DNA from 4 places in the Paeniglutamicibacter sulfureus genome. Region 1 is predicted to be linked to each of the others. Evidence: riboswitches for the same ligand, from Rfam matches in the RefSeq annotation. Region 1 holds a riboswitch; each other region holds the start of a gene.
The links. Region 1 has a riboswitch for S-adenosylmethionine ahead of ABD687_RS17035 (hypothetical protein). Riboswitches for the same ligand answer to the same signal wherever they lie in the genome.

Region 1 (7,215 bases):
TTACGGAATGAGCATCACCTTGATGGCCCGACGCTCATCCATTGCCCTGTACGCCTCCGGAGCCTGCTCGAGATCCATGACCGAGTCGAAGACCAGGCCCGGGTTGATGCTCCCTTCCAGCACGTCGACGAGCAGTTCGGGAAGATAGGCGCGGGTACTGGCGGCCCCGCCAGCCACTGAGATGTTCTTGGAGAACAGCACTGACATCGGCAGCGGGTCATCCCCGTGCGGGACGCCCACGAAGCCCAGGGCACCGCCGGGCCGGGTGCAGCGCAACGCCTGGTCCATGGATTCGGCGGTGCCGACGCATTCGAGCACGGAGTCCGCCAGCACACCCCCGAGCAGCTCGCGCACCTTCGCCGCCGCCTCGGCGCCGCGCTCGGCGACAATGTCGGTGGCCCCGAACGCCCTGGCCAGTGCCGCGCGGTCGGAGTGCCGGGACATGGCGATGATGCGCGTGGCGCCCAGTCGCTTGGACGCGAGCACCCCGCACAAACCCACGGCCCCGTCACCGACCACCACCACGCTCCGGCCGGGTTCGACACGGGCCCCGAGGGCTGCGTGGTGGCCGGTGCCCATGACGTCCGAGAGCGCCAACAGCGACTTGGACAGCGCCTGGTCGGGCTCCGTGACCCCGGGGACCGCGACGAGCGTGCCCTCGGCATTGGGCACCCGCACCATCTCGCCTTGCCCGCCGTCCACGGGCAGCCCGTGCTCGTCCACCCCGCCCCAATGGGCCCGGTGTTCGCAAGCGACCTGGACGCCGTGGCGGCACGGAGGGCAGGCGCCGCAGCTATTGGCCCAGGGCGCCACCACGAAGTCGCCCACGGTCAGGGTTGAAACCCCGTCGCCGACCGCCTCGATACGGCCGATGAACTCGTGGCCGATGCGCCGGGGCCTGGGCGTTTGGCTGACCCCGCGATAGGGCCAGAGGTCCGAGCCGCAGACGCACGAGGCGGTGACGCGCACGATGGCGTCGGTGTCGGCGAGCAATGTCGGCTCGGGGCAGTTTTCGACGCGGATGTCCCGCGGTCCGTGGATCAGGGTGGCGCGCATGTGTTCCTCCGCAAAGTGGTGGGCCGGCAATGGTTCCACCCTATGCCCAGCCTGCTGCCGCTACTCGGATACCAGCGCTGGCTTCCCGCGGAGAGGCGCACACCCCTTGCGCACGCTCCGGTCAACCAGCATAATAAATGAACGATATTCATTTAGCGTAATGGCCATCCCATGCACCTTGTCCGGCGCCGGCGTATCGCGCACCACCTACCAAGCAGGAGCACACACCATGAGTTGGTCAATGCCCGCCGAGACCTCGGCCCAGAAGCGCGTCTGGATGGCCTTCCCCCACGAGGGATACACGCTGGGCGTCACCGGGGCCGAGGCCCACGCGGCTCGCTCGACCTGGGCCAACGTCGCCCACGCGGTGGCCGGGTTCGCCCCGGTCGTCATGGTGGTGGACCCCGCCGACGTGGAAATTGCCGCACGCTATCTCGATGAGCGCATCGAGGTCCGCACGGCCGAGCTCAACGACGCCTGGATGCGCGACATCGGGCCGACCTTCGTTACCGACGAGCACGGCGGGCTCGCCGCGGTGGACTGGGTGTTCAACGGCTGGGGCGCCCAGGACTGGGCTGCCTGGGACAAGGACGAGAAGATCGGTGCCATCGTGGCCGAGTGGGCCGGCGCGCCCCGCATCGCCTCGACCCTGGTCAACGAGGGCGGCGGCATCCACGTCGACGGGCAGGGCACGGTGCTGGCCACCGAGACCGTGCAGCTGGATCCCGGGCGCAACCCCGGCATCACCAAGGCCGAGGTCGAGGAGGAGTTCGCGCGCACCCTGGGCGCCACCAAGGTACATTGGCTCCCGCGCGGGCTGACCCGCGACAGCGAGGAATTCGGCACCCGCGGACATGTGGACATCGTGGCGACCATCCCCTCCCCCGGCACCGTGCTGGTTCACATGCAGGAGGACCCCGAGCACCCGGACTATGCGGCCAGCCGGGAAATCGCCGCGTCCTTCCGCGGCGCCACCGACGCCAGGGGCCGCGAATTCACCGTCATCGAGGTCCCTGCCCCTGCGACGCTGCGCGACACCGAGGGGTTCGTGGACTACAGCTACATCAACCACCTGGTCGTCAACGACGGGGTGGTGGCCTGCACCTTCAACGATCCCAACGACGAAAAGGCCCTTGCCGTCCTTTCCGACGCCTACCCGGGGCGCAAGGTCGTGGGCGTGGATGCCCGTGAGCTATTCGCCCGCGGCGGCGGCATCCACTGCATCACCCAGCAGGAGCCGATGCCGACGGCGAAATGAACCCCTCTCGGGATGGCAAGGTCACTCGCCGTCACAGATGACCGTTTGTTGCTCCCCGCACGTCCGCGCTGGCAAAACGTCCCCGCTTCGCCGTAGGGTTGGATCAGCTTCACGAGTTCTGGTTGCCGCATAGGCATAGCTCCGACTAAAACAGACGCCAACCCCATAGTTGCACGGTGGGTGGTTCGGATGACGAAGCGGCCCTGTCGCGCATCCCGCACGAAAGGGCAAGGACAACGAACCCCAAGGACGTGTGCACATCATGTACGGCCCCACCCTGACTTCCGCCCCCACGGATAACCCGCTTCCGCGCTTCACCGGCGACTGGATCGCCGCCTGGCTCCACCTCGACGCGGACACCGACCTGCTGCACATTGGCGCGGGTCCCGACGAGTGGGTGCTCGAGGCACTGGCCCCGCGCAAGCTCTCGGCCGCATTGGTCGGCCGCGGCCCCGTCGAGGTCCAGTTCAACCCCGAGCTGCTGGTTCTCCTGCTGCCCGGGGCCCACGAACTGGTCGGCAGCTCGTTCTTCCGCCTGCGCGCCTGACGCCCCGCCGGGCCTGGTGCTAGATGTCCAGCACCAGGCGCCCGCCCTTGCAACGCGACACGCAGATCATCATGGTGTCGCCGGCCTCCCGCTCCTGATCGCTGAGCAGCGAATCGCGGTGGTCGATCTCCCCCGCGACCACCGGGGTCTCGCAGGTCCCGCAGATGCCCTCCCGGCAGGAGTTCAGCACCTGCACCCCGACTTCTTCCAGTGCGGTGAGGATGCTGGTGCCCACCGGAACCTGCACCTGAAGGCCTTCGGTCGTCTCTACGGTGAATTCATGGTCTCCCGCGGCAGGCGCGCTCGCGGCCGCGTCGGCGACAAAGCGTTCAAAGTGGAACCGTGCGGGGTCCTGCCAACCGGTGGTGAGCGTGGCGATGTAGTCCAGCAGCGGGCCGGGGCCGCACACATAGGCGTGGAATCCCGCCGCCGGGCCGCCGAGCAGCTCGCCCAGGGGATAGAGCCCGGATTCGTCGTCCGCGTGCACGTGGACCTTCTCGCCGTACTGTGCCAGTTCGCCGGTGAAGGCCATGGAGCTGCGGCTGCGCCCCAGATAGACAAGGCGCCACGGCACCCCGGAGGCCTCGGCCGCGCGCAGCATGGGCAGGATGGGCGTGATGCCGATGCCCCCGGCGATGAACACGTATTCGGGTGCGGGCCCGAGCGCGAAATTGTTGCGCGGGCTCCTGACGCGCAGCTGCTCGCCGGGCTTCAGTTGGTCGTGGATGTAGGCGGATCCGCCGCGGCCGGCGGGCTCCCGCAACACCCCCAGCCGCCAGCGCGGCTCCCCGGGGGCGGAGCACAGGGAGTATTGGCGCAGCAGCCCGTTGGGGAGCATGACGTCGATGTGCGATCCCGGACTCCAGTCCGGCAGGGCGAGCCCGTCCGGGCGGGCAATGCCCAGGGAGAGAACCGATTCGGATTCCCGCCGGATGTCCACCACGTCCACGACGAAGAACCCGTCCTCGCTCGTCTGGCTGGTCGCCACCGGTTCCTCGATGATGTGCTTTTCACTTGTGCTGATCACGATGCACCTCCAGTGCTGTGGATTGGGTGGGTGGTGAGTACTGTCTGCGGCGTTTGAGGGGGCCGCGCCGCTGCCGGCTCGTCCAAGGCGGCCAGGATTGCGAGGGAGGCCAGACGCGGGCCAATGGTCACCCGCACTCCCGCGCCGTCGAAGGCCCGGACCGACACCCCGTGCGCGGCGCACGCGCGTTCGATGACGGTCGCCAGCCGGCCGTCTTCCGGGATCCAGAGGAAGTTGCCTCCGCTGCATGGGACGCCAATACCGCGGGCCTCCAGTTTCCGGTGCAGGAATTCGCGTTCGCCCGCCACCGCGGCCACGGTGCCGAGCAGGTAGTCGGTGTCGGCGAGGGCCGCCACGGCGCCGGCCTCTGCCACCGCGCTCAGCCCAAAGGGCGGGGCCACCTTGCGAATGGCGCGGACGATGTCCTCCCCTCCCAGCAGGTATCCGGCCCGCGCCCCGGCCAGGGCATGGGCCTTGGAGAAGGTCCGCAGGATCACCAGGTTCGGGTACTTGGGCAGCAGCATCAGGGTGTCGCCACTGGATTCGGAGAACTCGATGTAGGCCTCGTCGAGCACCACGAGCACCCGGCCCGGAACCCTCGCGAGGAAGGATTCGACTTCGTTGATCCCCAGCACCGTTCCGGTGGGGTTGTTGGGATTGCACAGCAGCACCACCGCGGTGCGTTCGGTGATGGCACGGAGCATGGCCTCCGGGTCGTGGCGATGGGCCGCGTCCAGCGGCACCTGGACGCCCCGGGCCCCTGCCAGCGTGACCAGGATCGGATAGGCCTCATAGCTGCGCCAGGCGTACAGCACCTCGTCGCCCGGCCCGGCGAACGCGGCAAGGACCTGGCCCAGCAGGGCCAGGGACCCTGCCCCCACCGCAACCTGGGTGCCGGGCAGCCCGAGCGTGTCGGACAGCGCGGCCACCAGCCGGTCCCCGGCCAGGCTCGGATAGCGGTTGGAGCGTTGCACGCTGGCCGCCATGGCCGCAACGGCAGCGGGCGAGGGCGACATCCAGGATTCGTTGGAGGAAGCCACCCACCGCACCTTCCCCGCGGCCGGCGAGCGCGAATAGTTCGGCAGCAGGTTCACCAGGTTGCGCGGCCGTGGTGTCGCCTCGCGTGCGCCGGATTGCTCGTGGGACATCTGGTCCTTCCTTCTCCGGGTGGATTCCATCGACGCCCTTAGGCCAAGACCTTGGACAGGAAGGCCTGGGTTCTGGGTTCGCGGGGGTCCTCCAGGACCTGCCTGGGGCTGCCGGATTCCACCAGCTGCCCGTCCGCCATGAAGTGCACGACGTCCCCGACTTCCTTGGCGAAGCCCATTTCGTGGGTCACCACGATCATGGTCATCCCCGAAGCCGCCAGGGAAGTCATGACCTCCAGCACCTCCCCCACCAGCTCCGGGTCGAGCGCGGAGGTCGGCTCGTCGAAGAGCATGAGCTTTGGCTTCAGGGCCAGGGCCCGGGCGATGGCCACGCGTTGCTGCTGGCCCCCGGAGAGCTGCGCGGGGTAGTGCTGGTACTTGTCTGCCAATCCCACCCGGTCCAGCAGTTCCATGCCTTCGGCCATGGCCTTCGCGCGCGATTTGCGCTGCACGATGGTCGGTCCCTCAATCACGTTCTCCAGGGCGGTCCGGTGCGGAAACAGGTTGAATTGCTGGAAGACCATGCCGACGGATGCACGTTGCCTGGCCGTTTCGTTTTCCTTCAGCTCGTGCAACTTGTTCCCCGAACGGCGGTATCCAATGCGCTCCCCGTGGACCCACATTTCCCCGTCACTGATTTTTTCCAGGTGGTTGATGCACCTCAGGAACGTGCTCTTGCCCGAGCCGGATGGCCCCAGCAGGCACGCGACCTGTCCGGCCTGCACCTCAAGGGTGATGCCCTTGAGGATTTCCAGGTGGCCGAAGGACTTGCGCACATTGTGGGCGCGCAGGACTGGTTCGTTCATTTGCTTGGCTCCAATTCCGGCTCGATGCTTGGCGCTGCCTTTGGTCCCGCGCCGGGGCCGGTTGCCGAGGCAGCGGGCGCCGCGGGCTTCTTGCCCTTGATGGGTGAGAAGCCCCGTTCAAAGTGGCGTTCGATGAAGTACTGGCCCACGGAAAGCACCGCGGTGACCGCCAGGTACCAGATGGCCGCCACGATGAGCAGCGGAATGGTCTGGAAATTGCGCGAGTAGATGATCGACACGCTGGTCAACAGCTCCGAGTACCCAATGACGATGACCAAGGAGGTGTACTTGAGCATGCCGATGGTCTCGTTGCCGGTCGGCGGGATGATCACGCGCATGGCCTGCGGCAGGATCACCCGGCGCATGGTCTGCATCCTGGACATCCCGATGGCCTTCGCCGCCTCGGTCTGGCCCGTGGCTATGGAGCGGATGCCCGAGCGCACGATCTCTCCCATGTACGCGCCCTCATTGAGGCTCAGGCCCAAGAGCGCTGCGGTGAACGGGGAAATCACCGAGTTGGTGTCGATACTCAGCAGCTCCGGTCCGAACGGGATGCCGAGCCCGATGTTCGGGATCAGGGCCGCCAGGAAGAACCAGAAGAGCAGTTGCACCATTAGTGGCGTCCCGCGGAAGAACCACGAGTACGCCCAGGCCGCGGTGGACAGGATCGGATTCGCAGAGAGCCTGCACACCGCCACCACGATCCCCAGCCCGATGCCGATGAGCATGGAGATGGCGGTGAGCATCAGGGTCCGGCCCAGGCCGGCCATCACCGGCGCCGCGAAGAGGTACTCCCCCACCACGTCCCAGTGGAAGCGTTCGTTGGCGAACATCGAGTAGATCAGCATCAAGAGGATACCGACGACTGCCACCGCGGCAATCCAGCGGCCCAGATAGCGGGCCGGCACGATGACCAGGCCGTTCTCCTGCGGTTCAGGGGTCCGCGTGGTCATTGCTTGACCCCGTTGACGGGGAAGGACTCCATGGTGTGGTCGGCCATGTTGTACTTGGCCAGGATCTTGTCGTAGCTGCCGTCGGCTTTAATGGCCTCGAGTCCCTTTTGGATGGTGTTCATGAGCTGTTCCTGGTCCTTGGGGAAGACGATGCCGAAGGCCAGGTCCTGGTAGCGCTCGCCCATGGACAGGGCGCCCTTCGACTCGGCAGCAATGACCGAACCCGAGGTCGAATCGACCAGGAAGGCGTCCACGCGGTTTGACTGCAGGGCCAGCACCGCCTGGTTCTGTCCGGCGAAGATCGTCATCTCGACCTTCGGCTTGCCGGCCTCCTCGCACTTCTTGGAAGCCTCGGCGGCGTCGGCGTCCTCGGTGGTGCCCTTCACGATGCCCACGTGGGCGCCGCACAAGTCATCGAGC
Region 2 (7,215 bases), 440 kb from region 1:
GCGCTGCAGCTCACGCAACTGTGCCGACACCGCTGAGGGCGAATATCCGGTGAGTTCCGCGGTTGCCCCGACGGTGCCGGTCCGGGCAAACACTCTGAGCGTGGTGAGTCGCGGATCGATCATGCACCTATTCTGCATCATTATCCCCAAAATCTTGCGCTTTTATTGCAGGGCATCGATCCATACCCTCGTGAGTAAGAAGTTTCCGGCATTTCGGTGACCTGGATCACCAACCGGGACCCCGGCCCGCATGCCCGCCCCATTCCCCCGAGGAGTAAACACATGTCTGCATCAGTGAACGTGCCCCTGTCTTCACGCGGCAAGCTCGCTTCGTCATTGCCTGCGGAGCAGCTGGCCGAGATCACCGAGTTGTTCGACTTCCGCCGCGAAGGCCATTCCCTTGACGCGCCCTTCTACACCGATCCGGCGATCTTCAAGATCGACATGCAGGCCATTTTCGGCGAACACTGGCTCTTTGCCGCGAGCGTCGCCGAGCTCCCGGAACCGGGCGACTATGTGACCGTCGACTACGGGCCCTACTCCCTGATCGTGCTGCGCAACGACGAGGGCGGCGTGAACGTCCTGCACAACGTGTGCCGCCACCGCGGCGCGCGCGTGTTGACCGAGTCCACCGGAACCACGGGGAACCTGGTGTGCGGCTACCACTCCTGGACCTACGCCCCCAGCGGAGACCTGATCCACGCTTCCGCACCCGGGGAAACGAAGTTCGACAAGGGCTGCTTCGGGCTCAAGCGCGCCCACAGCCGCGAATACGCCGGCCTGATCTTCGTCTGCATGGCCGAGGAACCGCCGGCCGACTTCGACGAAACTGCGAAGATCTTCGAGCCCTACCTGGCCCCGCACGACCTCTCGAAGGCAAAGGTCGCCTACCAGCAGAACATCATCGAGGAGGGCAACTGGAAGCTCGTCATGGAGAACAACCGGGAGTGCTACCACTGCGACGGGCACCCGGAACTGGCCTGTTCCCTGTTCCCCACCTGGGGTTTGACCGAGGGCCTGATCCCGCCGCACCTCGAGGAGGTGTGGGACCGCAACACCGAGGCGCAGGCCGCGCTCGAAGCCCGCTGCCGGCGCTACGGCATTCCCTACGAGGTCGTTGAGGAGCTAGACACCCGGGTGGCTGGCATCCGCATCTCGCGCGAGTCCCTCGACGGCGACGGCGAATCGTTCTCCCCCGACGGACACCGACTCTCCAAGAAGCTGCTCGGGGACCTGCGCGACTTCCGCCTCGGCCGCTGCTCGATGCACCTGCAACCCAACAGCTGGTTCCACTTCCTCGGCGACCATGTCATCACCTTCGCAGTGTTCCCCGTCAACGAGCACCAAACCCTGGTGCGCACCACCTGGCTGGTCGCCGACGATGCCGTGGAAGGCGACGACTACGACCTGGAGAAGCTCACGCACACCTGGAAGCAGACCAACCTGCAGGACAAGGAATTCGTCGAACTCTGCCAAAAGGGAGCCGGCAGCCCCGCCTACGAACCCGGCCCGTACATGAAAAGCGAATACCAGGTCGAGGCATTCATCAACTGGTACATCCAGCGCGTGCAGGAACACCTGTCGTGACCATGACCGCGACTGAGCCCACAATCATGGCCGAGACCACGACCATTACCGCGCCCCACCAGGAGCCACAGCGCATCCGCGGCCTGGAAATGCCGTGGAACCGCGTGCTGGGCAGCACCGAGGGACCGGCCAGTGCCGCGCGCGCCCTGGGCCCCTGGCACCCGCAGGAGTTCCTGGCCGAATGCGTCGAGATTGTTCCGGAAGTCGGTGGAATGCTGACCTTCGTGTTCCGCCGCGCAGACGGCGCGCCCCTCGCGTTCCGCCCGGGTCAATACGTGAACATCGCCTTCCCCGTGAACGGCGAGGGCGGGGACCCGATCGACCGCAGCTACTCCCTGTCCAGTTCGCCCACGAAACCGTGGACCTTCGACATCACGGTGAAGCGAGACCCGGCCGGCCGGGTCTCGCCGTGGGTGCACGAAAACGTCGGACCCGGCACGGTGCTCGAGATGCTCGGACCCGTCGGCGCCTTCCACCTGCCCGACGCCGACCGGCGGGCGCGCTACCTCCTGCTGGCCGCGGGCTCCGGCATCACCCCGATCATGTCCATGCTGCGGACCATCCACTCGCTGCCCGGACAGGCCGACGTGGTGGTGCTCTATCACGGTGCCGCACCCGGAGGCTTCGCCTTCCACCAGGAACTGGGCTACATCGCCACCGTGGATTCGCGCGTCACCGTCCACTTCTCCCTGGGCGACCGCAGCGCGCCCGCGGACTGGGAAGGCCTCACCGGACGGCTGTCCACCGCGATGCTGGATGAGGTGGCGCCAGATGCCAACGGACGCCAGGTCTACGCCTGCGGCCCCGAGGGCTACCTGAACAACGTGTCCGAACTGCTTGCCGCGGTCGGCGTCGACGACACCTCCATCCACATGGAATTCTTCTCCGGAGACTGCGAGACGACCCTGGAATACCAGACAGAGGTTGCCCTGGCGGAGGAGATTGCCGAGGAAATCGCGGAGGAAATCTCCGATTCGGCGGAGGACTACTACGAAAGCCAGCCTTCCGCCCTAGGCATGTACGAACCGGCCTACGACGACGAGGGCCCGCTGGAGGCCACGGGACTGCCGCTCCAGGCGGCCGATCCCGACTTTGCCGAACCAGACCCCGTCGATTCCGAGGTTCCGGCCGCCGAGGCAGAAACAGCGGAACCCTCCGCCCCCGACGTTTCGGCATTCGACACCGTCGGCACCGGAAGCCTCACCCTGTCCTTCATGCGCACCGGCATCAACGTGCGCATCGACCCCGAGGAGAAGATCCTCGGCATTGCCCAGCGAGCCGGAGTCAGGATCGGCGCCAACTGCCAGGAAGGCATGTGCGGCTCCTGCAAGATCGTGAAGCTTTCCGGTGATGTTGAGATGAACCACCAAGGCGGGATCCGCGCACGGGAGATCGAGGCCGGCAAGTTCCTGCCGTGTTGCTCGACCGCGCGGACCGATCTGGTGATCGACGCCTAGCCGGCTGGTTCCAGGAGGTGACCTCGGAAGCATGGATGGCGGGCATGGAGGTCATCGGCCCTCGCGGCGCAAGGCCAGGGGGTCGCCAAGGACGTTCCAGCCATGCCAACGTGGTTCATGTTGGAGGGCGGAATTTCCTAGTGTGCGGCGGCGGACAGGTGCCGCTGCAGCAGGCTGATGTCCACTTCGACGATCTGGCCATTGCGCAGCGGTTTGGTTCGCACGCCGCCCTGCAGCTCATCAACAGTCAGTCGGATCAATGTCCCGTGGGCCACGGCAATGATGTTCTTGCCCTCGTAACGCAGCACCAGCTCACTGAGGGCGGAAATCCCGCGCTTCACCACGTCTTCCTCGGGCTCTGCCGAGTGCAGCAGCAGGTCGATCTCCTCGCGGGGCAGGTCGCGGACCACACGGCCTTCGGCATTGCCGTAGTGGCGTTCCTGGAGACCGCCCAATTTTTCGGTCAGCGTCAACCCCAGGTCATGCCCGATGAGTTCCGCCGTTTCCGCTGCGCGGCCAAGCGTCGATGAGACCAGTACATCCCAGTGGCGGGTTGCCAGTTCCCGGCCCGCGCCACGCGCCTGCTCACGTCCCAGCTCATTGAGCGGAATATCCGTCTGACCCTGAAGTCGACCTTCGGCATTCCATGCCGTTTCACCGTGACGGACCAAAACCAAGGTTGCACTCATGGCCACAAGCCTAACCGGGCAGGAACGCCGCCGGGATCCGGTGCAGATCCTTCGATTCCCATCCCCCCGGACGCAACCTAAGCACATATTCTTTGGCTACAGGCAATTTTCTTGCCACAATGGATCCCAGACCCCCATCCCGAGCGGCCGAGAGATCTGGCTCTACGACGCCGCAGCAACCTTCCACACTCCGGTGGACAAGGTGCTACCGCCAGAAACGATGGAGAACGCACCAGCGATCTTGGGTGTCGATGCGCCCGCAGGGAAACCCCTCCCCGAGGGCACTTCGGCGCCGCATTCATCCGGGAGAAGCACCACCCGCCCCACCACAGGCGAGGACAGTCCGCACCCAGGGCTGCCCCAGCCGTATACGCAAGGAGTCAGCCACCCTCATGGCCGAACACCAATTTGGATTCCGCACGCGCGCGCTGCACGCCGGCGGCACCCCTGACGCCGAGCACGGCTCGCGCGCAGTTCCGATCTACCAGACCACGTCGTTTGTCTTCAAGGATTCCGACGACGCCGCGAACCTCTTTGCGCTGCAAAAGTACGGCAACATCTACTCCCGCATCGGCAACCCGACGGTGGCGGCATTCGAGGAGCGCATCGCCTCCCTCGAAGGCGGCATCGGCGCGGTGGCCACCGGCTCGGGCATGGCAGCCGAATTCATCACCTTCGCCGCACTTGCAGGCGCCGGGGACCACATCGTGGCCTCCTCCAAGCTCTACGGCGGCACCATCACCCAGCTCGACGTGACGCTGCGTCGCTTCGGGGTGTCGACGACCTTCATCGACTCCACGGATCCGGCCGAGTTCGCCGCCGCCATCCAGGAAAACACCAAGGCGGTCTACACCGAGGTCGTGGCCAACCCTTCCGGCGACGTCGCCGACCTCAGGGGCCTGGCCGAGGTCGCCCACGCCGCGGGCCTCCCGCTGGTTGTCGATTCGACCCTCACCCCTCCGTACCTGTTGCGCCCGATCGAGCACGGTGCCGACATCGTCATCCACTCCGCCACCAAGTTCCTCGGCGGCCACGGCACCACCCTCGGCGGCATCGTCGTGGAGGCCGGCACCTTCAACTGGGGCAATGGCAAGTTCCCCGCGATGACCGAGCCCGTGGCCTCCTACGGCAACGTCTCCTGGTGGGACAACTTCGGCGAGTACGGCTTCCTGACCAAGTTGCGCAGCGAGCAGCTGCGCGACATCGGACCGGCACTGCCGGCCCAGTCCGCGTTCCAGCTGCTGCAGGGCGTCGAGACCTTGCCCCAGCGCATGGACTCGCACCTGGCCAATGCCAAGGCCGTGGCCGCATGGCTGGAGGCCGACCCGCGCATTTCCTACGTGAACTACGCAGGCCTGCCCTCCCACCCGCACTACGAGCGTGCCCAGGAGCTGTTGCCCCTGGGCGTCGGCTCCGTGTTCAGCTTCGGCGTCAAGGGCGGCCGCGCCGCCGGCAGTGCCTTCATCGAGGCATTGCAGTTGGCCAGCCACCTGGCCAACGTCGGGGACGTGCGCACCCTGGTGCTGCACCCGGCTTCCACCACCCACCAGCAGCTCTCCGCCGACCAGCTGGTTGCGGCAGGCGTTCCCGAGGACCTGATCCGCTTCTCGGTGGGACTGGAAGACATCGATGACATCCTCTGGGACCTGGACCAGGCCCTGACCGCCTCGCAGCTGGTGGCCGACGCCCCGGCCGAGGAAGCCTACGACGGGGCAGCCTGCTCCATCGACGCCGCCCGCGCGGCCGCCGTGACGGGAGCCAAGTAATGAGCAACGCCGTGGATACCCGCACCTGGGAAGGCCCGAACGCGGCCGAACGCCTCGAGATCCTGCGCAACACGAAGTCGATCGCGATCGTGGGCGCTTCCAACAAGCCCTCGCGCGCCAGCTACTTCGTGGCGACCTACCTGTTGTCCTCCTCCAAGTACAAGGTCTACTTCGTCAACCCGGTGCTCGATGAGATCCTGGGCCAGCCGGTCTACAAGTCGCTGGCCGACCTGCCGGAGACACCGGACCTGGTGGAGGTCTTCCGCAAGCACGACGACCTGCCCGGCGTCCTGGACGAGTCGATCGCCGTGGGGGCCAAGACCCTGTGGCTGCAACTGGGTTCCTGGCACGAGGAGGTCGCGGCCAAGGCCGAGGCCAACGGCCTGAATGTGGTGATGGACCGGTGCGTGAAGATCGAACACGCACGTTTCCACGGCGGGCTGCGCCTGGCCGGGTTCAACACCGGCGTCATCTCCTCCAAGCGCCAGTTGCTCGCCTAGCAAGACAGTCTGCCCCATGCGAAGGGTCCGTGCCCGAAACCCCATGGTTTCCGGCACGGACCCTTCCCATTGGAGGGAACCCGCGGGACGGCCCGAGCGATTCCCGTAGGCAACCCGCAATTCAGGGGCGGCCCATGGTTCTCGTTACCACCCGGTGTCGTCCTCGTCGTCGGCCTCGGAAACCCCGAGGTCCGGCTGCTGGTTTGAATCGAACTCCGCCCAGGCCTCGGCAAAGCCGAGGATGTCCTCGAGCGCTTCTTCCTCGTCGTCGTCCAACAGTTCCAGGGCCTCAGGGGTGTCGAGGATGATTCCGATCGCCGAGGCAGGGTGTTCCTCGAAGTAGTCGATCGGTGAGTAGTCGGCGTTGAAGGTCATGTCCTTGCTCTGCCCATACAGTTCAATGAAGGCCCGCACAGCCTTCGGCACACGAGCCAGGTCCAGGCCGGACAATGAGTCGTTGTAGGCCTGCGCCGTTGCCTCGGCCCATTCCTCGATGATGGCTTCATTCATTTGCGTGTCGGTGGTGCCCACTGCCCTATCCTGCCTAATTGGAGTTACATCGAGCACCAATAGTAGTGGGCGGAACCCGAAGCGTACATGCCCAGAACTGTGAAATTCGTTGGGTCGCGGCCGGCGCTTCGGCGGCCGGGTTCAGACTGCCCGCGGGAGACGCAAAGGGAGCCCGTGCGGGCGCCTGGACGGCACACGCACGGGCTCCCGGGCATTCCTTTTCCTACAGCCTGCGGTTGGCCAGCACCGGCAGGAACTCGCGCACCTCGTCGATGCGCCGGCGCGTGACATCGGTCGTCACCAAGCCCTCGGCATCGTCGCCCAGGTACTCGATCGGCACACCCATGGGATCCAGGATCGCCGAGTGGCCGATGGTGTGGCCCGAGCTGGTTCCGGCGGCCGCGACCCACACCGTGTTCTCGATCGCGCGTGCCCGCAACAGGGTTTCCCAGTGCTCGATCTTGTGCTCGCCCTTGAACCAGGCGGCGGCCACCAGCAACAGTTCGGCGCCCTCGTTGACCAGCCTCCGGGCGATTTCCGGGAAACGCAGGTCATAGCAGGTGAACACCCCGACCTTCATGCCGGCGATTTCGAAGACGGGGACCTCGGCAACATCTCCGGCCTTGATCGACTTCGATTCCTGGTAGGAGAATGCGTCGTAGAGGTGGATCTTGCGGTAGGTCCCCAGGATCGCGCCATCCTCTCC
Region 3 (7,215 bases), 230 kb from region 1:
CGTCGTCGATGGTGCCGGCCTTGTGCGCGGCGCGGGCGGTGCGGACCTCGGAAGTCTGCGGGAACGAGCCGATGGTGGTGGTCGGCAGCGGCGGCAGTTCCAGGGCGCTTTCCTGGGCGGCTTTGCGGGTCTCGGCGTCGGAACGGGAGAAGTCGGCGGTGGTGAGGTTGGCCAGGCGCTCGCGCACCGAGGCCACGGTGGTCCCGGCGAATCCGGCGCGGTGCGCGATGGCCGATTCGGCGGCCGAGAGCTGGGCGGCGATCGCGGACTCGCCCTCGGCCAGGCCCTTGGCCAGGGTGATGACCTCGGCGACCTTCTGGTTGGCGAAGGCAAGCCAAGTGGGCAGGTGGGCCGGCAGGTTCGCTTCCTGGGCCACATCGTGCGGGACGTGTTGCAGCGAGGTGGCGGTTCCCACGGCCAGGGTGCCGCCTGCCTTTTCGACCTGGGTGCGCAGCGCGGCGAGCGTGCCCAGCGAGGCTGCAAGGTCGTTGCGCCAGATGTTGCGCGAGTCCACGATGCCCGCGACCAGGGTGGAGCCGGCCAGATCGCCCAGGAATTCGGCGGTGGGCAGGGCGCCGCGGACCAGGTCGGCGTGTACTGCATCGACACCGGCGCGGGCCAACAGGCCCTGCGCGGCGCCCGGGCGGGTGATGTCCCCGGCGGTGCCGTAGCCCAGGCTCACGAACAGTGCGGGACGCTCGGTGGCGGCGGCCAGCTTGGAGTAGACGGTTTCGGCGAGCGCGCCGGGGACGGCCAGCGCGGCGCCGCGGTCGGTGACCAGGGCCGGCTCGTCCAGCTGCACCCACGGTGCGCCGGCGGCGGCCAGGGCGGCAAGGATCTCGCCGTAGGCGTTGACTACTTCGTCAATGCGCGACAGCGGGTCGAAGCCGGCCGGTGCACCGTCCTCGGCCTTGGCCAGCAGCAGGTAGCTGATCGGGCCGACCAGGGTGGGGCGGATGGTGTTGCCCTGGGCGGCGTGTGCCGCGAAGGACTCGAGAAGGACGGCGGCGTTGGCCTTGATCGGGGTGGCCTCGCCGATTTCCGGGACCAGATAGTGGTAGTTGGTGTCGAACCACTTGGTCATTTCCAGCGGGGCGCGGGATTCGTCGCCGCGGGCCAGGACGAAGGACGCGGCGGTGTCGATGGCGCCGTTCTCGCCTGCCAGGTCCGCGAAGCGGGTTGGCAGGGCCGAGAGCGCGACGGTGGCCTCGAGCACCTGATCGTAGTAGGCGAAGTCGCCGGGCAGCGAGGCGTCATCGGGCTTGAGCCCGAGACCGGTGAGCTTGGCCAGGTTGGCGTTCTGCAGTTGGCGGGCCGCGGCGTGCAGCGTCGCCTCATCGGTGCGTGAGGCCCAGTGCGCTTCGAGGGCCTTCTTGAGCTCGCGGTTGGGCCCGATGCGCGGGTAGCCGAGGATGGATGCTGCCGGGAAGGATGGCTTCGTCATGATGGTTCTCCTGTTGTTCTGGCGTGGTGGAAAGGTGTGTGGGCCTACACCGCGGCGCGGGTGGCCCAGGTGTTGCTGGCCTGCGCGCGGGTCCGCGGCAATTCGAGCTGCTCGATGACATCGAGGGAGCCGCGATGGTCGTTGAAGGTGTACAGGTGCACGCCCGGTGCCCCGTCGTCGAAGGCCCGTCGGGCCAGGGTGACTGCGGCGTCCACACCGATGCGGTGGCGCTCGGAATCCGAGCCGGCGGTTTCCAGCGCGTGGGCCAGGATCGGGTCCGGGGCAATCCCGGCCATCGAGGCCAGCCGGTTCAGGCGCCTGACCGAGTTCAGCGGGATGACGCCGGGGATGATCGGGATGGTGACCCCGGCGCGGCGGGCCGATTCCACGAGGTTGGTGTACTCATTGGCACGGAAGTAGACCTGGGTGATGGCGTAGTTGGCCCCGGAGCGCTCCTTGGCCAGCAATACCTCCACGTCGTGTTCGAAGGACGGGGATTCGGGGTGCCGGATCGGGTAGGCGGCGACACCCACCCCCAGTCTTCCCCCGGCCAGGGCGGCCGAGTGGTCGGCCTCGACCTCGCGGATCAGCTCGATCAGGTAGCGGGCGAAGGGGAATTCGCCGCGCCAGTCCTCGGGGTCCGTCGGCAGGTCCCCGCGCAGCGCCAGCACCCCGCGGACCCCGAGGGAAACGAAGTGGCGGATCAGGTTCTGCAGGGATTCGCGGCTCTCCCCCACACAGGTCAGGTGGGCCAGCGGGCGCAGGCGGGTGTTCTGGATCAAGTGCTCGATCAGCTCAAGGGACGCGTTCCGCCGTGCCGGGGACCCCGAATAGGTCACCGACACGTAGTCAGGATCCGTCGTCTCCAGGGCCGCGATGCTGTTGAAGATTGCCTCGGCGGCGTCGCGGTTCGCCGGAGGGTACAACTCATAGGACAGTGACGGCGGTGCGGCTGTCGTTCCAATACTCATGCTTGTCTCCTCGTCGATTCGAGGGAGGCATCAGGGATCGCCACAAAAGCCCCAGGGATCCGTCACGGATTTCCTGCGGCGATGGTGAGTGAACGCTGAAGCGGCTCCATCGCTTCTGGCAGTAGCACCCTCGCCGACGGGGTCCCAGGGAACGGACTCCATCGGATGATGGTTGCTGCGGCGTCAACGAGCCAGATCTCTCAGCCGCTCTTGATGGTTGATGTATTCATCTTGGAACAGGTTCGAGGGCACGTGCAAGGAGCGTGCCGGCACAGCCGTCACGAAGGGCAAAATCACTTCATGTGTCCACACGGCGTCATTTTCCCTGGTCCGCCGCGGTCACATTGTTACGGCCGTCCATTCGCGTTTTTCGTTTCATCCTCGGGGATTTCCGGCACCGGCATGACGTCGCGGGACTTCCGTGAAGCCAATGTGACGCGAAGGAGTGGCGTGCTCGCGACCGGTTTCCGGTGCCGGGATCCGAGGGTGGGGGAATGGTTTTCACCCGTGGTGCCACGGTCTTGACGGACTGCCGGGGCGGAGTTGCGACCCCACCGCGATGACCCTGATCCCTTTTTCGTGAAGCCGCTCCCCCTGCGCAGGGGGTTACTCGCCGGACGAGGCAGTACTTTTGTGCCCTTCGCGGATCGGGGCATCGTTCCCGGGGTTGCCCTGGCGGCGAGTCCAGTTCAGGCCGGAGAGCGACACCGCCAGGACAGAGGTAAGCACCAGGGCGGCGGCGGGAGCGGCGACCGTCCACGGCGCCCTTTCAACGTAGTTGATTCCCTCGGCCAGGATGAGCCCCCACTCGGGGGTGGGCTGCCGGGGCCCCAGCCCCAGGAATCCCAGCGAGGCCAGCGCCAGCGCGATCCCGGGAATCCGCAGCATGGCGTGCCTGAACACCGGACCAAGAATCGCCGGCAGGACATACCTGAACAGGATCCGGGCCGGGCCCACGCCCAGCACCGGGAGGATCTTCACGAAAGGCCGGGACCGCGCTTCCTGTCCCAGGGCCGCCGCGTGCGCCGCCAGCGGTGCCCAGCCCACCAATGCGACCGCGATCGCGGCGCCGAGCAGCGACGGGCCGGTGGCCACCGCGACCATCAGGCCCACCAGGATCGGCGGGGCGGCGTTGGCGACCTCCACCGGACCGGTTGCCGCATGCGGAAACAGCCCGATGACCAGCCCCAGGACCAGGCAAACCAGCACCACCAGCAGGGAAGTCCCCAAGGTCGACAGCGCACCATGCCCCACCCTGGCCAATAGGTCGCGTCCGCTGGCATCGGCTCCGAAGGGCAGGGCCAGGCTCGGGGCAGCCAGCCTCGCGTGCTCGGACGCGAACGGGTCGCGCAACAGTCCGGCTACGACCAAAAGCACCAGCGCCAAGGCCACGGCCAGCGGCAGGAGCATCTCCCGCCGGCAGGTGAAGCGCATGGTCTCCGGCGCCGGAACCGTACCGGAGCGAAGTGCCCTGCCCAGCAACAGCAGGCGCACCGCAGCGCAGGCCGAACCCACGATGACGGCCAGCACCAACAGCGCCAGCACCCCGGCTTGCAGGGCCGGAATGTCCTGGGCGCTGGCGGCGCCCAGGATGGCCCGGCCCAAACCGGGGATCGCGAAGACCTTTTCCACAGCCACTGCCCCGCCGGTCAACCCGATCAGGACCAGGCCGACTTGGCTGGTCACCGATGGCATGGCCCGGCGCAGCACGGCCGCGGTGAGCTGGCCGCGGCGCGCCCCGGAGAGCCGCCAGGTCGCCACCCACTTCTCCGCGAAGGCGGCGCTGATGGCTTCGGAGGCCAGGCGCCCGATCAGCCCGCCGGCGGGCAACCCGAGGGAAAGCGCCGGCAGCACCGCGTGGTGCAGCCCCTGCCAGCCGTAGGGCGGGAACCACCCCAGCAAGACGGCTCCGACAATCAGCAGCATGGCGGCCAACAGGAATTCCGGCAGCGCCGTGATTCCCGCCGCAACGGCCCCGGATCCGCTGCCCGGCTTTCCGGCCAGACCGCGCGCCACCGCAGGGACGCACAGCAGCACGGCCAGAACTGCCGCCACCGCCACCGCGCATCCCATCAGGGTCAACGAGACGCCCAGGGCGGAGACAGTCCCGGGACCCACCGGGGTGTTGGTGATCCACGAGGTTCCCAGGTCGCCGTGGGCCACCCCGCCGGCCCAGGCCAGGAAGATCGCCACCGGGCCGCGGTCCAGGCCGAGCTCGTCGCGGATCATCGCCAGGGTTTCCGGTGTCGCTTCCCGATCCGCATAGCGGGCACGCAGGATCGTGTATTCGGGCTTGCTGCCCGATAGCCACGGCAGCAGGCCGATCACGACCGTCACCGCGGCAAGGGCCAGCAGGCGGGAAAGTGCGTTGATTGCCGGGGCCGTGCGTGCCATCAGTCGGCGATTCCCGTGCGGTTGGTGATCAGCGCACGTTCGCGGGGGTCGCGCTCAACATCGCGGACCCTGGCCGATTCGCCCTGGATGACGCGTTCGTGCAAAAGCGGCACTGCCGCGTCCTTGGAAAGGATCAGCGCCTCGGCGGCGGCAATGGCGGCCCGGCGTTCCCCACCGGGTGCCACGGCCGCGGCCTTGGCCAGGGCCGCGTCGACCTCGGCATCGCAGAACTGCGAGATGTTGAACGATCCCTCGCAGGAGAAATCGCTGTACATGTAGGCCACTGGGTCCCCGGAATCCAGCACCGTGGCGCGGGAGAGGATGAAGGCGTCGAACTTCCCGTCCAGGGCGTCGGCCTCGATGTGCTGGTATTCGCGCACATCCTGCTCCACGACAAAACCGGCGGCCTCGAGCTGCTGTTCCAGCGCGACGGCAACCTCGGGTAGTTCCGCCCGGTCGGTGAAGGTGCCCAGCGTGATCTTGGTTCCCTTCACAACGGAGGGCGCTGCACGGTTCCCCAGCACCTCGGTGTAGTTTTCGTTCGCGCGTTCGGCTGCCGCCCAGGGCAGTGCGGGGCCCAGCAACCCCTCGGCGATGTCGGCACGGCCCTCGTAGACCCGTTCGACCACGGTGGCCCGCTCGATGGCTTCCCGCGCCGCGGCCCGCACGGCCGGATCGGCAAAGGGGCCGGTGTCGTTGTTCAGGTAGAGGGTGTTGGTCCTGGGCATGGGAACTTCGTGGACCAGCGCGGGATCGATCTGGGCGACCTGTCCCACGGGGATGGTTTCCACGATGTCGGCGTTTCCGGTGCGCAGGGCCGCTGCGCGGGCGGTGCCGTCCGGGACGAATTGGACGTCCACCCCGGCGGCGGCGGCAGGTTCGCCCCAATAGCCATCAAAGCGGTCCAGGGTTGCGGAGCTGGTTCCGTCGAAGGAGGAAAGCACATACGGACCGGTGCCGGCCCCGGTCGGGACGACGACTCCGCCGGACTTGTAGGCAGAGGCCGCCAGGATGGACAGCTGCGGGCTGGAAAGCCGTTGCGGCAGCAGCGGGTCGGCAACCTCGGTGGTGACCACGACGGTGTTGGCGCCCTCGGCCTTGATGCCCAGCTCGACGCCGTCGAGGATGCGGGGCTTGGGGCTGGCATTCGCCGCGGTTTCCAGCGAAGCGGCGACCTGTTTGGCGGTTAGTGCGGTTCCGTCGTGGAATTCCACGCCCTGGCGCAGTTCGAAGGTCCAGGTCCTCTCACCCGTTTGCTCCCATGCGGTGGCCAGTGCGGGCTGGGCCTCTCCCACCTCGTCGAGGACCACCAGGGTCTCTGCCGCCTGCCAGCGGGAGAGCTTGAAGGCGTCATCGCTCAGCGGGGTCAGTCCCGAACGCGGCGGTTGCATCATGGCCACTTTGATGCGGGTGTCGTCTGCGGCGGCGCCCGCGTCGCCCGCGGCGAAGCATCCGCTCAGGGCCAGTGCCAGGGTAGAGGCCAGCACTGCTGTCGCGGCTGCTTTTGGGCGTGGAAGAACCATCTCGGTCTTACCTGTCTTTCGTGGTTGGGTGGTGACTGGATTTCGGGAAAGAGGGCGGTCAATGCCCGGGCACAAAGCGGCGGATGGCCACTGCGGAGGTTGCGGCCAGCAAGGCCAGTGCCGCCCAAGGGGCGGCCGCTGCCAGCGACGGCAGGTAGGCATGTTCATAGAGCGGACCCAATAGGGCATTTCCAGCCAGCACGGCCAGCCCCCCGCACGTGGCGAGCAGGCCGTAGTACGCCCCGGCGGGATGTCCGTTGGCAAAGCCGGCGACCAGGCCCAGGGCCGTAGGCGTCACGCACATGTGGCCCAGCGCCAGGGCCGTGACCATCAGTGCGGCGGGGGCGAGGGACGCGCCCTCCGGCGCCTCCCGTGTTGCCAGCACCGCCAAGAGCAAAAATCCCACGGCCTGCACGGAAAATCCGAGCGAGAGGGCCGTTTTGTCCCCGACGCGGCGCATGAACCCGGCAATGGGCCATTGCAGGGCCACGGTCAGAAGCGAAACGTAGACAAAGACCCCGGCTAGTGCCCCGACTCCGGCGCCGCTGCGTTCAAGTTCCACCGGCAACCCGAGGTAGAGCTGGTTGTAGGCGAGCAGGTTCACCGCGTAGAACGAGGCAAACAGCACAAACCGGCGTTCACGCAGGCACGCCCAGGTGCCTGCCCCCTCCCGATTCCCGACCCGTGAAATCGCTGTTTGGCCCCCGGCGTCGGTTCCCGGAATCCACCGCAGGAAGACCAATGCCATGACGGCAAAGATCGCCGCGCCGGCCAGCAGCGCGGCATCGATGCCGACACCGAGCAGCAAGGCACCGAGCACCGGGCCTGCCACTGCGCCGATTTCACCGAAAATGACCAGCAGCGCAAAAAGCGTCGGCTTGGC
Region 4 (7,215 bases), 410 kb from region 1:
CGCCACGGGCCAGATCCCCAAGGTCATTTACACCATCCCGAACTTCCAAAATCCTTCCGGCCGGACGCTGAGCGGAGCGCGCCGCATGCAGCTACTCGAACTTGCCGAGGAATGGGACGCCTTCATCATCGATGATGACCCCTACGGCCTGTTGCGCTTCGAGGGATCCGAAGAGCCAAGCTTCGCCGAACTCAGCCCGGGCAATCCACGGGTGGTCTCGGTGCGCACCTTCTCCAAGGTCCTCGCCCCGGGACTGCGCGTGGGCTGGATGGACATGGATCCGGCGCTGCGTGCCCTGGCGGTGAACGCCAAGCAGTCCATGGATACCTGCACCAACGGGCCCATGCAACAGCTGATTGCCGACTACCTCTCCGAGGGCCGGCTCGACGCGCACTTGAATACACTGCGCGAGGTCTACCGGGAACGCAAGCAGGCGATGCTGGCCGCACTCGCCGAGGCCTTCGGGCAGGACGTGGAAGCCACGGATCCCGAGGGCGGGTTCTTCCTGTGGCTCACCCTGCGCGGACGCTACGCCGCGATCCATTCCGAAAAGCTCTTCCCGATCGCCTTGGCGCACGGCGTCGCATATATTCCCGGTCCGGCATTCTCGGACTCGGGGGCGTTTGCCGACGCACTGCGCCTGTGCTTCGCGACCTCCACCCCGGCACGGATTGCCGAGGGCGTGCAACGGCTGCACGCCGCGCTGGAAGAGGCTTTGGCCAGCGGGGACGCGCGGTGAACCGGATGGCTACCGCACCCTTGAGGCCGCTGGAGACCAGCGTGCTGGCCGAGATCGACCGGGCCCGCCTGGTCGAACTGACCGGAGAGCTGATTGCCGCCGGCGGGGAAAACCCCGGTGGCACCGAAGCAGCCACCGTGGCCATCCTGGATCGGGTGCTCACCGGGCTCGGTGCGATTGTGCACCTCGACGAGGTTGCCCCGGGACGAGCCAACCTGACGGCTCATCTCGGCGGGGACCGAACCGGCGGGGGACTGCTTTTCCTGGGTCACAGCGACGTTGTTCCGGCCGGCCACGGCTGGGACGCCGATGCCTTCACGCCACGAGAGAAGCAGGGGCGGCTCATAGGACGCGGCGCGACGGACATGAAGGGTGGCCTGGCCGCGGTGATCGCGGCCATGGCCGCTGTCCATGCGCACCATCCGCAGCTGCCGCTGTCCTTGGTATGCACCGTGGATGAGGAAGCCGACGCGATCGGCATCGCACACTACGTGGCCACCGAGCCCGTTGGCTCGTACACGGGCTGCGTGGTCGCCGAACCCACCGACTTGGTGGCGATTGTCGGCTGTCGGGGAGCTGCGAATTTCGGCCTGCAGATTACCGGGGCGAGCGCCCATGCCGGACGCCCGGCCGACGGGGCCAGCGCCATCCAGGCCGCGGCAGAGATCATTGCCGAAATAGGCCAGGACACGGAGCGACTGGCGGCGGCCGCCCACCCGGTGCTTGGGGCCGCAACATGGAATATCGGAACCATCGCCGGCGGACACGGAACCTCGATTGTGCCCGACACCTGCGAAATGAGCCTTGACCGGCGTCTGCTGCCCGGCGAGGACGCGCACCTTATCCTTGAACATCTGCTGGATCGCATCCGTGAGCGCCTGCAGACCGCTTCGATGCCGGGGCGCGAGAAGATCACCGTCCGCGGCCAGCTGCAGATGCAGATGCCCGGGTTCCTCACCGACGCGGACAGCGCCGTCGTCGCCGGTATGCGCCAGGCAGTCCGCGATGTCTCCGGCGCCGGTGAGCTCGGCATTTGGACAGCTTCGTGCGAGGGCGGCTACATGGCCGAGCACCATCAGGTCCCCACCCTGGTCCTCGGTCCCGGGGAAATCAACACCCAGGCCCATCAGCCAAACGAATCGGTGGAGATCGATGACCTGCTTACCGCCGCCCGCGCGTATGCACTGTTCGCACTGCGCCATGCCTCAAACAACGCACCGACTCCCTCCCATTAATTAAGGCCGCCAAAGGAGCACACCATGACCAGCCAAACCCAACCGCCTGCCCTGAGACTCGAAGCCGATTTCAGCCCGACAGAACTGAAGCAGGCCCGGAAGTCCGTGGCCGGATCGGCAATAGGAAACGCGATCGAGTGGTTCGACTACGGGATCTACGGGTACCTGATTGTGTACATCTCCCAACTGTTCTTCACCTTCGGTGAAGAAGGGGGAACCCTGCCTCGAATCCTCGCCTTTTCCACCTTCGCGATCTCCTTCCTCATCCGTCCGCTCGGTGGCATGGTGCTCGGCCCGCTCGGTGACCGGATTGGCCGACGGAAGGTCTTGATCTTCACCATTGTGATGATCAGTGTGTCCACCGCGTGCATCGCCGCCCTGCCCACCTTTGACCAGGTCGGCTACCTGGCTCCGGTCTTGCTGGTCCTGCTGCGCATGGTCCAGGGGTTCTCCGCCGGCGGCGAATACGCCGGAGCCGCGGTGTTCATGAGCGAACATGCCCCGGATAACCGCCGTGGCTTCTATGGTTCCTTCCTTGAATTCGGCACTTTGGCCGGCTTCAGCGCGGCGGCGATCCTGTGCACCGGGCTGACCCTGGTGGTTGGCGAGGAAGGCATGATGGCTGGCTGGTGGCGGTTGCCCTTCGCACTCACCCTCGTGCTTGGGGGGATTGCATTGTGGATGCGACGCCACCTTGAGGAATCCGAAACCTTTACCGAGGACAGTTCCAAGGACAACGAAGTCAGCACCGCGCCGCAGGCACTGGGAACATTGTTGCGCAAGTATCCCGGTCAGCTCTTCAAGCTCTTCGGTTTTATCGTGCTGGTCAACGTCGCCTTCTACCTCGTGCTGACCTATATGCCCAGTTACCTGACGACGACCTTGGGACATGGCTCGGTGGAGTCCAACATGACGCTGGTTCTCATCCAGCTGGTGATGATCGCATTGATCGTGCCGTTGGGGGCACTCAGCGACCGGATTGGACGTAAACCGCTGCTGGTGACCGCAAGCATTGGCTTCGTGCTGCTTTCGGTGCCGGCGGTGCAATTGATGCAGTCGGCCGGATTGTGGGGGCAGATCGTTGGCATCGGCACCCTGGGTCTCTTGCTGGTCATGCTGCTCTCGACGATCTCCTCGACGCTGCCCGCGTTGTTCCCGACTTCGGTGCGCTACTCCGGATTCGCCATTGGTTACAACCTGTCCACGGCCGTCTTCGGCGGCACCGCGGCGGTGGCCAACGAGGCGCTGATCGGTGCGACCGGAAATTCGCTGGTACCGGGGTGGTACCTGATGGCTGCGGGCGTGATCGGGCTGATTTCGGTGCTCACTTTCAAGGAGACCGCGGGGCGTTCGCTTCGGGGCAACGTCATTCCAGGCAGCGACGACCAGCAGCGACGAAAGCTTGGTGAAAGGCTGGTGGGGGCGGGACGCCCCTAAGCGACAGCCGCCCGGGCCAGGAATTGATCGGTCCCGCAAAAAAGTAGGACAAACAGCGAAGTGAAGGAGGAGAGCGCAGTGGGAGAAAACCAACGCGTCGCACTGGTTACCGGCGCCACCTCGGGAATCGGAATCGAGATTGCCCGACGACTGGTGGCAGATGGAATGAAGGTCGTGGTGACCGGACGAAATGAGGAACGCGGAGAGCAGGTGGCCGAAGAACTCGGCGAGTCCGGCTTCTTCGTGCGGGCTGAACTGACCGCTTCGGGTGCCGCGCAGTCATTGATGGACACGGTGCTCGAACGCACCGGAAGGCTTGATGTTCTGGTGAACAATGCGGCCATTGACCACATCAATTCCCTACTCGACACCCCGGAGGAGGAGGTGCGGGAAACCTTTGAAATCAACACCTTCGCGGCGATTTTCTGTCTCCAAGCTGCGGGGCGGGTCATGCGTGGTGCCGGTGGCGGCGCGATCATCAACGTGACCTCGCGGCTGGCAAGCATTGGGGTTCCCACCATGGGGATCTACAGCGCGAGCAAGGGCGCGATGCTGGCGCTGACACGGGCCGCGGCGGTGGAACTTGCACCGCACAACATCAGGGTCAATGCCGTGGCCCCGGGGATGACACGTACCCAGATGTTTGAGGACTGGTTGGCCGGACACGAGGATCCCATGGCCGCGGAGCGAGCGGTCTCCGAAGCGATTCCGCTGGGTCGAGTGGCGATGCCGGAAGACGTTGCCGAAGCGGTGGGTTATTTTGCCAGTGCCACCAATACTTACGTCACCGGCGTTTCGTTGCCGGTCGATGGTGGCTATTTGGCCAAGTGAGCCGACGACGATGAACCCGCAGGTACCTTCCGCCCACGCGGCTCCCGGTACCTGCGGGTTTGCTGTGGGCGGTTGCGGGTCATCGTGTAAATACCTCTGGCGATCCATGGGGTAACCACGAAAATTGGCCCGTTGGTCGCCGCGCGGTTGCCCTCGGAATTCGGTCTGCAGCGATCGGACATGGTGACGGCCGCGGGTGTCTTTGACGTCGCGCAATCCTTGTCGCCGTCGCGGGTGGCGCAGCAGTGGGTCACCGGTTGTTTCGCAAATCCCACGGGTGGCGAACCTTGGTGGTGCTCGGACGAGCGTTCACCTATGGGCTGGAATTGGCTCGGCAAGACCGGGGCGCGCGCGTGGGGCGCATTGTCAACATGACGCAATCATGAAGCAAGGTAGGGCGGATCGACGCTTCATCTTCCGACTTATAACGGTTCATGAAGCAAATCAAGCGCGAGAATCGTTCTGTGAGTCGATTTGTTTCACAGGAGCCCGATTCGTCTTGGTTCGATCGAAGATTCTGCGACACACTTGAACTGTTCGGCGTTGGCAATCGACCAACGCCAACACACACCATCCAGAGCGGCTGAGAGACCTGGCTCGTTGACGCCGCAGCAACCACTCCCGTCCTTGGGATCCGGTGCTACCGCCAGGACCGATGGAGATAGCCAAACTCTGCGCGGTCCGCCGAATACTTTCGTTCTTACGCACGTATTTGACTGATTTGCCATGTCGCGGCGTTCCTCGGGTGAACCGAGAGGAGTAGGACATGATCAGCATTCAAGGCGTGTCAACAGTTTTCCCTCCGGCGGAGGCACCCTTCACTGCGGTGGACAACGTCTCGCTGGAAATCCCGCGGGGATCGATCCAGGGAATCATTGGATTTTCCGGTGCGGGCAAATCAACGTTGCTTCGCAATATCAATCTCTTGGAGCGCCCGACGAACGGCCGCGTGGTGGTTGACGGTACGGACCTTACGTCGCTGAACGACGAGGAATTGCGCAGGGCTCGGCACCAGATCGGGATGATCTTCCAACATTTCAACCTCCTGAACAACCGCAACGCCGTTGAAAATGTCGAGCTTAGCCTTAAATTCGCGGGAGTAGCCAAGAAAGAACGCCGCCGCCGCGCCCACGAAGCCTTGGCAATTGTGGACTTGGCCGACAAAGCCAAGGCATATCCGGGACAGCTGTCAGGCGGACAGAAGCAACGCGTGGCCATTGCCCGTGCGCTGGCCACCGAGCCAAAGGTATTGCTTTGCGACGAGCCGACATCAGCCGTGGATCCGCGGACCACTGCGTCGGTGTTGCAGTACCTTTCGGACATCAACGCCCAGTTGGGAATCACCACCGTGATCGTCACGCATGAAATGAACGTCGTCAAGGCAATCGCCGATAACGTCGCCGTCATGGAAGAAAGCCGAGTCGTCGAACAATTCGACATCAGCGCACTTCGGAATCCCTCGTTTACACCGGCGACCGCCATCGGCCGGTACCTCATTTCCGATGACATCACCTTGGACCGCAAGCGCCAGGTCCGCGGCACCGAATCCGCAAGCTTCGGCGCACCTTTGAAGGAGGCCTCCCTTGTCTAAGTTTGCTGCGGCCGTCAGCGTGCCTGCTTCCTCCACCAACGGCAGCGGTGCAGCGGCCTTCGACCTCAACCGCGTTATCGAGCTTTGGCCTGAAATTGCCGCGGCAATCGGCCAGACCTTGGCCATGCTCGTCGTGTCCATCCCCATCGCGATCCTGGTGGGAACGCCCTTGGGTATTTGGCTCTATTCAATGGCCCCCCAAGGCCTCCGACCCCGGCCGAAGCTGCATCGCATTGTCGATGGTTTCGTCAACACCATGCGGTCCTTTCCGTTCCTGATCTTGCTGATCGCGATCATTCCTTTCACCCGGTTCGTCGTTGGAACAACCATCGGTACGGCAGCCGTGATTGTCCCGCTGACGATCAACGCGATTCCCTACTTTGCACGCTTCGTTGAACAGAATCTCACGCAGCTCGGCAGCGGCGTCGTTGAAGCTGCACGGGCCATGGGTGCGACCCGCGGCCAGATCGTCCGCGACGTGTTGCTAGTGGAAGGGAAGCCTGCACTGATTGGTTCGATCACGATCATGACGGTGAGTTTCATCAGTTATTCGGCAATGGCGGGACTGGTCGGCGGGGGAGGCATCGGTGACTTTGCCATCCGTTATGGCTACTACCGATATGAAACAGGCATGATGGTCGTCGCCATCGTGCTGATGATTCTGATGGTCCAAATTGTGCAGATCTCGGGCACCCGCATCGCATCCCGTCTGGACAAGCGACAGTAACCATCGCCCTTCTTGAACCGACCTGCTTCTTTTGGAGAGACCCCAACCATGAGTACTTCACGGCGACCGCGCCTGCTGTTGAGCGCCTTCCTGATGAACACCACCAGCCACATCCTTGGTGGCCAATGGCGCCACCCCGAGGCACAACAACATCGCTTCAACGAGCTCAAGCTCTGGGTGGATCTGGCCAAGGACCTGGAAGCCGCAAGGTTCGATGCAATCTTCCTTGCGGATGTTGTTGGGCTCTACGGCGACCACGACGGGGGCTGGGCATCGCACATCAAGCGCGGACTGCAGGTGCCGTCCAATGACCCGCTAGTGCTTGCTTCGGCCCTGGCAGGAGTGACCGAAGAAATCGGGCTGGCCTTCACGTCCTCGGTAATCCAGTCCGATCCCTTCCAGTTGGCACGTCAGCTCTCGACGCTCGATCACCTGAGCAGCGGTCGAGTTGCCTGGAACATCGTGACAAGCGTGCTGGAGAATTCACACCGCAACTTTGGGGCTGACAGGCTAGCCAAACACACAGACCGCTATGACTGGGCCGAAGAATACGTTCAGGCTGCGTTCAAGCTGTGGGAAGGCTCGTGGGAAGACGGCGCGTTGCTGGCCGACAAAATTGCAGGAATCCACGCTGATCCGGCCTTGGTGAACAAGA

Region 2: it holds a riboswitch for S-adenosylmethionine, as region 1 does, so the genes downstream of both, ABD687_RS15130 (O-acetylhomoserine aminocarboxypropyltransferase/cysteine synthase family protein) here and ABD687_RS17035 (hypothetical protein) in region 1, are expected to answer to the same signal.
Region 3: it holds a riboswitch for S-adenosylmethionine, as region 1 does, so the genes downstream of both, ABD687_RS18085 (methylenetetrahydrofolate reductase) here and ABD687_RS17035 (hypothetical protein) in region 1, are expected to answer to the same signal.
Region 4: it holds a riboswitch for S-adenosylmethionine, as region 1 does, so the genes downstream of both, ABD687_RS15240 (methionine ABC transporter ATP-binding protein) here and ABD687_RS17035 (hypothetical protein) in region 1, are expected to answer to the same signal.

The regions. Positions count from the first base shown of each region.
Region 1 is NZ_BAAAWO010000001.1:3,749,137-3,756,351, reverse strand. It holds gene ABD687_RS17045 (zinc-dependent alcohol dehydrogenase family protein) at 1-1,056, opposite strand; gene ABD687_RS17040 (agmatine deiminase family protein) at 1,286-2,314, shown strand; SAM riboswitch class IV at 2,422-2,554, shown strand; gene ABD687_RS17035 (hypothetical protein) at 2,577-2,861, shown strand; gene ABD687_RS17030 (PDR/VanB family oxidoreductase) at 2,881-3,888, opposite strand; gene ABD687_RS17025 (aminotransferase class I/II-fold pyridoxal phosphate-dependent enzyme) at 3,885-5,036, opposite strand; gene ABD687_RS17020 (amino acid ABC transporter ATP-binding protein) at 5,075-5,842, opposite strand; gene ABD687_RS17015 (amino acid ABC transporter permease) at 5,839-6,795, opposite strand; gene ABD687_RS17010 (ABC transporter substrate-binding protein) at 6,792-7,215, opposite strand, start outside.
Region 2 is NZ_BAAAWO010000001.1:3,310,006-3,317,220, reverse strand. It holds gene ABD687_RS15150 (LysR family transcriptional regulator) at 1-123, opposite strand, end outside; gene ABD687_RS15145 (aromatic ring-hydroxylating oxygenase subunit alpha) at 283-1,587, shown strand; gene ABD687_RS15140 (ferredoxin reductase) at 1,614-3,044, shown strand; gene ABD687_RS15135 (histidine phosphatase family protein) at 3,182-3,733, opposite strand; SAM riboswitch class I at 3,865-3,960, shown strand; gene ABD687_RS15130 (O-acetylhomoserine aminocarboxypropyltransferase/cysteine synthase family protein) at 4,126-5,499, shown strand; gene ABD687_RS15125 (CoA-binding protein) at 5,499-5,999, shown strand; gene ABD687_RS15120 (hypothetical protein) at 6,144-6,530, opposite strand; gene ABD687_RS15115 (carbon-nitrogen hydrolase family protein) at 6,733-7,215, opposite strand, start outside.
Region 3 is NZ_BAAAWO010000001.1:3,982,685-3,989,899, reverse strand. It holds gene metE (5-methyltetrahydropteroyltriglutamate--homocysteine S-methyltransferase) at 1-1,444, opposite strand, end outside; gene ABD687_RS18085 (methylenetetrahydrofolate reductase) at 1,489-2,415, opposite strand; SAM riboswitch class I at 2,519-2,635, opposite strand; gene ABD687_RS18080 (ABC transporter permease subunit) at 3,022-4,809, opposite strand; gene ABD687_RS18075 (ABC transporter substrate-binding protein) at 4,809-6,332, opposite strand; gene ABD687_RS18070 (MFS transporter) at 6,391-7,215, opposite strand, start outside.
Region 4 is NZ_BAAAWO010000001.1:3,335,254-3,342,468, forward strand. It holds gene ABD687_RS15220 (aminotransferase-like domain-containing protein) at 1-739, shown strand, start outside; gene ABD687_RS15225 (M20 family metallopeptidase) at 745-1,974, shown strand; gene ABD687_RS15230 (MFS transporter) at 1,999-3,411, shown strand; gene ABD687_RS15235 (SDR family NAD(P)-dependent oxidoreductase) at 3,490-4,242, shown strand; SAM riboswitch class I at 4,810-4,904, shown strand; gene ABD687_RS15240 (methionine ABC transporter ATP-binding protein) at 5,009-5,833, shown strand; gene ABD687_RS15245 (methionine ABC transporter permease) at 5,826-6,560, shown strand; gene ABD687_RS15250 (NtaA/DmoA family FMN-dependent monooxygenase) at 6,609-7,215, shown strand, end outside.